Regions from separate parts of the Variovorax sp. RCC_210 genome, predicted to be linked through region 3. Evidence: riboswitches for the same ligand, from Rfam matches in the RefSeq annotation. Region 3 holds a riboswitch; each other region holds the start of a gene.
What was found. A riboswitch is a leader RNA that binds a small molecule or an ion and turns the genes downstream of it on or off. The one in region 3 is predicted to bind glycine.
Positions count from the first base shown of each region.

Region 1: linked by a shared signal. The riboswitch ahead of AB6807_RS26580 (D-amino acid dehydrogenase) and the one ahead of gcvT (glycine cleavage system aminomethyltransferase GcvT) in region 3 are both predicted to bind glycine.
Region 2: linked by a shared signal. The riboswitch ahead of AB6807_RS33355 (ABC transporter substrate-binding protein) and the one ahead of gcvT (glycine cleavage system aminomethyltransferase GcvT) in region 3 are both predicted to bind glycine.

Region 1 covers NZ_JBFUPJ010000011.1:80,324-83,588, reverse strand. The annotation lists gene AB6807_RS26585 (FIST C-terminal domain-containing protein) at 1-54, shown strand, start outside; gene AB6807_RS26580 (D-amino acid dehydrogenase) at 80-1,381, opposite strand; glycine riboswitch at 1,473-1,589, opposite strand; glycine riboswitch at 1,624-1,713, opposite strand; gene rfbB (dTDP-glucose 4,6-dehydratase) at 1,835-2,932, shown strand; gene rfbD (dTDP-4-dehydrorhamnose reductase) at 2,929-3,265, shown strand, end outside.
Region 2 covers NZ_JBFUPJ010000017.1:80,863-84,127, forward strand. The annotation lists gene AB6807_RS33345 (ATP-binding cassette domain-containing protein) at 100-750, opposite strand; gene AB6807_RS33350 (hypothetical protein) at 839-1,678, shown strand; glycine riboswitch at 1,832-1,956, shown strand; gene AB6807_RS33355 (ABC transporter substrate-binding protein) at 2,122-3,265, shown strand, end outside.
Region 3 covers NZ_JBFUPJ010000006.1:329,087-332,351, forward strand. The annotation lists gene gcvH (glycine cleavage system protein GcvH) at 1-6, opposite strand, end outside; gene gcvT (glycine cleavage system aminomethyltransferase GcvT) at 76-1,290, opposite strand; glycine riboswitch at 1,336-1,446, opposite strand; glycine riboswitch at 1,463-1,549, opposite strand; gene AB6807_RS19825 (hypothetical protein) at 1,583-2,266, opposite strand; gene AB6807_RS19830 (AraC family transcriptional regulator N-terminal domain-containing protein) at 2,424-3,265, opposite strand, start outside.

The DNA.
Region 1 (3,265 bases), on a different contig from region 3:
CATCACCTGTATGGCTATACCGGGGTGCTGACGGTGTTCACCAGCAACGACTGACCGGCCCGCAGGCCGGTCGAGTCGATCAGGCCGGCTGCAGCACGCGCGGCTGCGGCGCGGGCATGCCGGTGAACGCGAAATCGACCTCCGGCGCCAGCCCGCTCACGATGCGGGCGATCGACTTGCCCGAGCCGCACGCGTGCGTCCAGCCCAGCGTGCCGTGGCCCGTGTTCAGGAACAGGTTGGCGAGCTTGGTCTTGCCGATCAGCGGCACGTTGCTCGGCGTGGCCGGGCGCAGGCCGGTCCAGAACTGCGCCTGCGTGGTGTCGCCGGCGCCGGGGAACAGTTCTTCGACGCGGCGCACGATGGCCTCGCAGCGCACCTGGTTCAGGTCGCGGTCGTAGCCGTTGAGCTCGGCCGTGCCGGCGATGCGCAGGCGGTCGCCCGTCTCCGAGGTGTAGCGCGAGAACACCAGCTTGAACTCGTCGTCGGTCAGCGAGACCTGGTGCGCCTTGGCGGCGTCCTTCACGGGCAGCGTCACCGAATAGCCCTTGGCCGGGTAGATCGGCAGGCGGATGCCCAGCGGCGCGGCGAGCAGCGGGCTCAGCGAGCCCATCGCCATCACGAAGGCGTCGCCGCGAATGCGCTGGAAACGGCCTTCGTTGTCGGTCACCTCGACGTGGTCGATGGCGCCGCCGGCTTCGCGCAGTGCGGTGATGGTGTGGCTCATGAGGAACTTCACGCCGGCCGCGGCGGCGAGCTTCGACAGTTCGCGCGCGAAGCGGTTGGCATCGCCCGACTCGTCCTCGGCCGTGAAGGTGGCGCCGGCCAGCTTCGGGCGGATGTGGGCGAGGGCTGGCTCGATCTTCACCGCCTCGTCGGCCGAGATGACCTGGCGTTCGCAGCCCAGGGCGCGCATCTGCTCGGCGGGGGCGAGGGCGCCGTCGAACTCCTTCTGCGTCGTATAGAAGTGCAGGATGCCTTGGGTGCGCTGGTCGTAGTCGATTCGCGTGTCGCGGCGCAACTGTTGCAACATCTCGCGGCTGTAGGTGCCCAGGCGAACGATTTGTTCGATGTTGTGGCGGGTGCGCGCCGGCGTGCATTCGCGCAGGAACTGCAGGCCCCAGAGCCACTGGCGCATGTCCGCGCGGATGCGAAAGAGCAGCGGGGCGTCTTCCTTGCCCAGCCATTGCAGCACCTTGAGCGGCGCGCTGGGGTTGGCCCAGGGTTCGGCATGGCTCACCGAGATCTGCCCGCCGTTGGCGAAGCTGGTTTCGGCGGCCGGGGTGGCCTGCCGGTCGATCACGGTCACTTCGTGGCCGAGTTGCTGGAGGTAGTAAGCCGAGGTCACGCCGAGCAGGCCGGCGCCAAGAACGATCACGCGCATTTCAAGTACCTTTGAGGTTGCAGCGCTTGAACGACGGGCGTGGTGTGCTATTGAATCAATAGCAGGCAACCGGACGACCGAAGTCCAAGTTGCCGCTCCCCCTGTCCTCGGTACCTGAGAGATTCACCTGTTGCGCCATTGCAACGGGTTTGCTCCTTCGGTGCATCGCGACCAATGAACGGTGCGATGGCTCTCCAGACGGCGTTTGATGTGGTGCAGTACTGACCCCTTGCCGAAGCCTTTTCAAGACTTCGTCGGGCCGACCTGAGCGTTTATGGGAGTTTGCGCCTTCGGTAGGGCCACCGGGTGGCCCGCTCTCCTGCAGTGCCGCGATTGTAAACACGGGGTGAAGAGAACGGTAACGTCTTGTGTTTCGGCCTGTTGACCCAATGGGATAATCGCGCGTTACGTTCATTGCGACAAGGCGATGACTTCCAACATTCAGGGGACTCCATGATCTTGGTTACCGGCGGCGCTGGCTTCATTGGCGCCAATTTCGTACTCGACTGGATCGCGAACAGCGACGAGCCGGTCGTGAATCTCGACAAGTTGACCTACGCGGGCAACCTCGAGACCCTCGCGTCGCTCAAGGGCAACCCCCGACACATCTTCGTGCAGGGCGACATCGGCGACAGCGCCCTTATCGACCGCCTGCTGGCCGAGCACAAGCCGCGCGCCGTGGTCAACTTTGCCGCCGAGTCGCACGTCGACCGCTCCATCCACGGCCCCGAAGACTTCGTGCAGACCAACGTGCTCGGCACCTTCCGCCTGCTCGAGTCGGTGCGCGGTTTCTGGAGCGCGCTGCCGGCCGACGAGAAGACCGCCTTCCGCTTCCTGCACGTGTCGACCGACGAGGTGTACGGCTCGCTTTCCAAGACCGACGCCGCCTTCACCGAAGAGCACAAGTACGAGCCCAACAGCCCGTACTCGGCGAGCAAGGCCGCCAGCGACCACCTCGTGCGCGCCTGGCACCACACCTACGGCCTGCCGGTGCTCACCACCAACTGCTCGAACAACTACGGTCCCTTCCACTTCCCCGAGAAGCTGATCCCGTTGATGATCGTCAACGCGCTGGCCGGCAAGCCGCTGCCCGTGTACGGCGACGGCATGCAGGTGCGCGACTGGCTCTACGTGAAGGACCACTGCAGCGCCATCCGCCGCGTGCTCGAGGCCGGCCGGCTCGGTGAAACCTACAACGTCGGCGGCTGGAACGAGAAGCCCAACATCGAGATCGTCAACACCGTGTGTGCGCTGCTCGACGAGTTGCGCCCCAAGGCCGACGGCAAGCCGTACAACGCGCAGATCACGTACGTCACCGACCGCCCCGGCCACGACCGCCGCTACGCCATCGACGCGCGCAAGCTGGAGCGCGAACTCGGCTGGAAGCCCGCCGAGACCTTCGACACCGGCATCCGCAAGACGGTGGAGTGGTACCTCGCGAACAGCGAGTGGGTGCACAACGTGCAAAGCGGTGCCTACCGCGAGTGGGTCGAAAAGCAATACGACGCCGCACCTGCAGCATCGACCGCACCGACGAAGGCCGCGGCATGAAGCTGCTGCTGCTGGGCAAGGGCGGGCAGGTCGGCTGGGAACTGCAGCGCAGCCTGGCGCCGCTCGGTGAGCTGGTGGCGCTCGACTTCGACAGCACCGATTTCCACGCCGACTTCAGCCGGCCCGAGCAGCTGGCGGAGACCGTGCTCAAGGTGCGCCCCGACGTCATCGTCAATGCCGCGGCGCACACCGCCGTCGACAAGGCCGAGAGCGAGCCCGAGTTCGCGCGCAAGCTCAACGCCACCTCGCCCGGCGTGGTGGCCGAGGCGGCCCGGCAGATCGGCGCGCTGATGGTGCATTACTCGACCGACTACGTCTTCGACGGCAGCGGCA
Region 2 (3,265 bases), on a different contig from region 3:
GGTTCGGCCCGCCATGGGTGCGATCACCCCCACGAGGGGGCTTGTCAATGGGGGTTGCGCAGGGTGGTACGCAGGGGAGGCGCAAGGTGCCGAGGCGCTTCAGCGCAGCGGCAGGCTGATGGTGGCTGCCAGCGGCACGGCGTCGATGTGCTCGGCGCTGGCCACCACGAAGGCCCGCCCGGTGGCCGGCCCTGCGAGTTCGCCCAGCGAACGCCACAGGCAGCGCACCGAGCCCGCGTCCAGCGCCGCGGTGGGCTCGTCCAGCAGCACCAGCGGGCGGCTCGAGGCCAGCGCCGCGGCCAGCCACACCTTGCGCTTGGAGCCGGTCGACAGCATGAACATCGACTTTTCCAGGTGCGGCGTGAGCGAAAGGCCCTCGACCAGCGCCTGCCACCGTGCCTCGTCGAAGCCCGCGTCGCCCTCGCGCAGCGCGGCGGTGCAGGCGTGCACCGTGCTCTGGTCGAAGCGGTCGGTGGACGGGTCGACGAAGAACACGTTGCGCCGGTATGCCTCGGGCGCGGCGGCGAGGCTGGCGCCGGCCACCGTCAGGCCGCCCCTGGCCGGGAGCGCGCCCGCAATGACCTGGAGCAGCGCCGTCTTGCCGGCCCCCGTGTCGCCGTACAGCAGCGTGACGCCGGGGCCGACGCGGGCGCTCCAGTTCGAGGCGATGGCCGGCTGGTCGGGGTAGGCGAAGCCGAGCGCGTCGATCTGCAGGACGGGGGAAGAGGGAGCGGAGCTGGATGGGTTCATGGTCGCGGGCGACTTTATCAAGCGCTCGCGCGGCGTGGGCATGCAAACCTCCGACGCGAATTGCGATGCGTGGCTACCATTCGGCTCCATGAAAAAACTGCTCACCGCCGGTTTCCTCGCGTCGCTCACCTTGGCGCTCATGGCGGGCCCCGCGCTCGCCGCACCGGCCGCGCCCACCGCGCAGGTGTTCGATGCCGTGAACAAGCCCGAGGCGCTCGACCCGCAATGGCGCGTCCGGTTGTGCGCCTTGCTGCCGCAGCCCTGCGACGTGCAGCAGATCGGCCTGTACCGCCCACGCGGCGCCACGCCCGGCGACTACCTGGTGCTCTCCGCCGAGCCGCTGGTCATGGCGCGCGTGAAGCGAAGCACCGACGCCAAGGGATGGCAGCTCACCACGCTGAACGATTTTTCCGCCTATGCCGACGCGCTGAAGAAAGACGGCGCCGAAGGCTCCGGCCCGCGCGACATGCGCCTGTCGCTCGCGCCCGCGCTCTACCCGACGGCCGAGGGCAAGTGGGCGGTGGCCGTGCTGCAGACCGTGTCGGAGATGTACTCGGGCGGCGGCGCGTCGTTCGACACGGCGGACTTCGTGCCGCTCGAACGCGAACGTGAAGGCGAGGGCGAGGGCGAAGGCAAGGCGAGGAGTGCCGTGCAGCGCGGCATTCCCTTCTCGTGCTTCAAGATGATCCGCGCCTGCTTCAGCGAGAAGGACTACAAGACCTCCAAGCATTGCCACGACGAAAGCAACGGCAGCCTGCGCATCGCGTACGGCCAGGCGGCCAAGCCCGGCGCGCCGTACGACTGGCAGTACACGTGGCTGCAGAGCGAGTGGCCGCAAGGCGAGCCGCAGCGCGCCACCACCACCTCGCGCATCCGCTTCACCGCGAAGACGACCGAACGCGCGGACTTCTGCGGCGGCCCGCAGTAGACGTTGACTGCGGCGCAGCTTTCTCGCGGATTGCTGCTTTTGGCACGCAATCTGCTTTGAGAAGTTGATCCAGGAGAAATGCCGGCCCGATGCGTCGAGTTAGTGCATTACCGAAGGCGACAGCCCATAACGCTCAGGTCCCAAGACTGGATTTTTACTGACGCTGGAGAGCGCTGACCGGCCCCGTTGCAAGGGCCGAGGGCAGCCGCCGAAGGGGCAAGCCCTGTGCGATGTGCGCGCAGGGTGAATCTCTCAGGCAAAAGGACAGCAGGGGCACACCGCGCATTGCGTGCGGCGTGTCCTTGTTCGCTTCCGGAGCCGCTTTCTTCATGACCTGTTTTCCGCAACGCCGCCAGGCCGCCACGCTGCCACGCCGCATGCAGTACGTGTGCCGCGGCGTTGCGCGTGTTCGCGCCTTTCTTTTTCAACCGGAGAACTGATCCATGCTGACGAAACGACAACTGAAAGCCATGTTCGCGGGCGCGTTGCTGGCCACGGCCGCTGCCGCTGCCTTCGCGCAGGACGCGGGCAAGGTGCTGCGCCTGGTGCCGCAGTCCGACCTGAAGATCCTCGACCCGATCTGGACCACCGCCTTCGTCACGCGCAACCACGGCTACATGGTGTACGACACGCTGTTCGGCGTGGACGAGCAAGGCAAGGTGCATCCGCAGATGGTCGACAAGTACACCACCAGCCCCGACGGAAAAACCTGGACCTTCACGCTGCGCAAGAGCCTGGCCTTTCATGACGGCAAGCCCGTCACGTCCGAAGACGTCATCGCCTCGCTGAAGCGCTGGGGCCAGCGCGATGGCCTGGGCCAGAAGATGTTCACCGCGCTGGACAAGGCCGAGGCGGTGGACGCCAACACGTTCAAGCTGGTGTTCAAGGACAGCTTCGGCATGGTGCTCGACGCGCTGAGCAAGCCCTCTTCGAACCCGCCTTTCATCATGCCCGCGCGCGTGGCCGCCACGCCCGCCGACAAGCAGATCGACGACGCCACCGGCTCCGGCCCCTACATCTTCAAGAAGGACGAGTACCGCCCCGGAGAGAAGATCGTCTACCTGAAGAACACCAAGTACGTGCCGCGCACCGAGGCCCCCTCGGGCACCGCCGGCGGCAAGAACGTGTACGTCGACCGCATGGAATGGATCGTGCTGAAAGACGCGCAAACCCAGGCCAACGCGCTGGCCAACGGCGAGGTCGACATGATCGAGTGGGTGCCGTCCGAGCAGTACACGGCGCTGAAGAACAACCCCGCCATCACCATCGACAGCCCGGTGCCCAAGGGCTCGTTCGCGCTGCACCTGAACCACTTCATCCCGCCCTTCGACAACCCGAAGATCGCGCAGGCCGCGTTCATGGCCATCAACCAGGAAGCGCTGATGCGCGCGCAACTGGTGCACAAGGAGCTCTACAACAGCTGCGCCTCCATCTACCCGTGCGGCTCGGCCTATGCCTCCGACAAGGCGAGCTACTTCACCGGCAAGCCGCAGTTCGAAAAGGCCAAGGCGCTGCTGAAGGAAGCGGGCTACGACGGCAAGCCCGTGGTGCTCATGTACCCGGCCGACTTCGCGGTGCTCAACAAGT
Region 3 (3,265 bases):
GCTCATGAAAAACTCCTCGTGGAAAAAATGTTTCGGGGTGCAGAGCCTAGCCGGGTCCGGGGGCGGTCGGCAGGCTCAGCCGCGGTAATAGCGGGTCGGCACGAAGGGCAGGGTCGAGACTTCCATCGGCACCGGCCTGCCGCGCACGATGGCCTGGATGCGCGTGCCCGGCTCGGCGAACGCCGTGGCCACGTAGCCCATGGCGATGCAGCGGTCGGCCGTGGGGCCGAGCAGGCCGCTGGTGACGATGCCGATGTCGTGGCCCTCGAAGGACTGCAGCAGCGTGCCGTCGCGCACCGGAATGCGCTCCAGCGCCACCAGGCCCACGCGCTTGCGCTTGAGCGTGTCGTGGTCGGTGTGGCCGGCCGCGCCCGGGGTGGCCGCGGCGAGCTGCGCCAGGATCCTGGCCGCACCGGGAAAGCCGCCTTCGCGCGCGCCACCGGCGCGGCGCACCTTCTGCATCGCCCAGTTGAGCGAGGCCTCGACCGGCGTGGTGGTGGTGTCGATGTCGTTGCCGTACAGGCACAGGCCGGCCTCGAGCCGCAGCGAATTGCGCGCGCCCAGGCCGATGGGCTTCACTTCGGGCTGGGCGAGCAGCAGGCGCGCCAGCGGCTCGGCGTCGGTGGCGGCCACCGAGATCTCGAAGCCGTCTTCGCCGGTGTAGCCGCTGCGGGTGACGAAGGCTGGCACCTTCGCGTCGCCGTCGCCGATCTGCACCGCGCCGCCGGTCATGAACACGAAGCGCTCGATGCCGGGCGACAGGCGCGCCAGCGTGGCGGCCGCCTGCGGGCCCTGCAGCGCCAGCAGCGCTTGGTCGGGCAGGGGCTGCACGGTGCAGCGGCTGCCGATCTTCTGCTGGATGTGCGCGATGTCGGCCACCTTGCAGGCGCCGTTGACGATCACGAAGAGCGAGCCGTTGCCTTCGTTGAAGAACATCAGGTCGTCGAGGATGCCGCCCTCGTCGTTCAGCAGCAGGCCGTAGCGCTGCTTGCCGGCGGGCAGGTCGATCACGTCGACGGGCATCAGGGTTTCGAAGGCGGCCGCGGCGTCGGGGCCGACCAGGCGCAGCTGGCCCATGTGGGAAATGTCGAACAGGCCGGCCGCGTCGCGCGTGTGCTTGTGCTCGGCCATCAGGCCGGCGGGGTATTGCACCGGCATGGTGTAGCCGGCGAAGGGGACCATGCGGGCGCCGAGCTCGACGTGCAGGTCGTGCAGGGGTGTCTTCAACAGGGTGTCGGAGGCGGAAGCAGCGGAAGCGGCGGGAGCAGCGGAAGCAGTGGAAGAGGCCATGGGGCACTCCAAAGGGGCAGACGAAATCCATGACGCAAGCCATGGGCCACCCCTGCTGTCCGCTTTACCTGAGAGATTCGCCCCACGATCGGGGTTTGCTCCTTCGGTGGGCCGTTGCACCGTGGGGTGCGGCGGCCTCTCTCCAGCAAGGAAACGCCGGTGTGCACCGGCGCCTTGTCAGTCCTTTTGCCTGAGCGTTCGGGAGACCCCTGCGCCTTCGGCGGCCCCGTCGCGCGGGGCTCTCTCCTGACCCGGGCGAGTGTAGTGGATCGCGGCGCGCGGGGCTTTGGCCTCAGTGAACGATTTCAGCCGGCGGCAGCAGCCGGTCGATGCGCTCGCGCAGCGACTCGGCGCGCTCGGCCCCGGCCGCCTTCTCGACCTCGCTGAGCATCAGCGCGGCAATGGTCATCATCGCCTCGCGGTCGCGCGCTTCGCGCAGGGCGTCGCGCATCTGCGACGCGAACTTGGGGTCGCGGCGCACGAACATGCGCTCGCAGATGTCGAACAGGAACATGCGCGTGGTCGCCAGCGAGCGCTTGCCGTCGAAGCTGTCGGCCGAGGTGCTGACCTGGATCGGGTCGACCGCCGGCAGCGCCGCCATGGCTTGAGCCGCCTGGGCGTCGCTGGCCGCTTGCGCGGCCTGCGATGCCTGCGATGCCTGCGATGCCTGCGACGCCAGTAGCGCGGCCTGGGCGGCAGCTGCAGCCGCCGCGTGCGGGTCTTGCAGGTAGCCGCGCTGCACCAGGGCCGACAGCGCCTGCTCGGCCTCGTCCCGCGTGCTGAACAGCGGGCTGAAGTCGGTCAGCGAGCGCCGGCCGTCGGCCATGAGCAGCAGCGCGCGCTCGCGCTGGCTGAGCGTGCGCTGGCGGCCCTGGAGTTCGTCGCGCGCCTTGTCGGTCTTGGTGGGAAACATGGCAGCCACAGCTTTTTCGGGAATCGAGGGCTGCAGCATCGTTGCAAGTGGTGACATCTTCATGAACGTTCTACTTACACGGGCAATCGCCGCTGTCGACCTCGGCCGCCTGCGATTTCCTTGCGAGTGAGCCACGGAACGGGAGTCGACCTCACACGCGCGTTCGTTTTCTTAGAAGCAGATGGCGCGAAGTCCTCCCCGTTGGACCGCTGCGCGGCAGTCAGACCAGTCCGAAAGCGGTCGGCCCCGCCCCCTGTCGAAACCGCGCGGCGTCGCGGGCTGGGGAGATGCCGAACAACCTGGCGTACTCCCGGCTGAATTGCGAAGGGCTTTCATAGCCGACCGCGTAAGCGGTCCTGGCGGCATCGCCGCTGGCCACGATCAGCTTTCTCGCTGCATGAAGGTGCAGCGTCTTTTGGTATTGCAGCGGGCTCATGCCTGTGGCCGCCTTGAAGTGGCGGTGGAAAGACGGCACGCTCATGCCGGCCAACTCGGCAAGCGCCGATACCGAAAGGGACGTGTCGACTTGCTGGCGTATCCGCTGGATCACCTCGCGGATTCTCGCCAGCTGGCCGTCCACGCTGAGCGCCTGTCGCAGCATGGGGGCATGCGGACTGCGCAGCAGTTGGTACAGCACCTCCCGCTCACGTCCTTTTGAAAGCGCGGCGATGTCATCGGGGCGATCCAGAAGCGCCAGCAGGCTGTCGAGCGCCTCCAGAAGCGGTTGCGAGACGGTCGCCACGCCGAATCCCATGGTTTGCGGCAATGTAGAAACCGGCGGCAGCTCGGTGACCAGGTTCGCGAGCATGGCGTGGTCGAGCGTCAGGCCCACTGCGACATAGGGCTTGTCGGTTTCCGCTTCGAGCACGCAACCGGTCGCGGGCAATTCGACGGCGGATGCGAAAGAGTGCGCCGTCCCGTAGCGGATGAGGTGACCGCCGACAAGAACCTGCTTCACGCCTTGCAGCACCACGCACACCATCGGCTGGCAGAACGCGGTTTCCGGGATCAGGGGTTGGCGGACGACACCGAGGCTCAGGTTGGGAATCGGTGTCTCGGTAT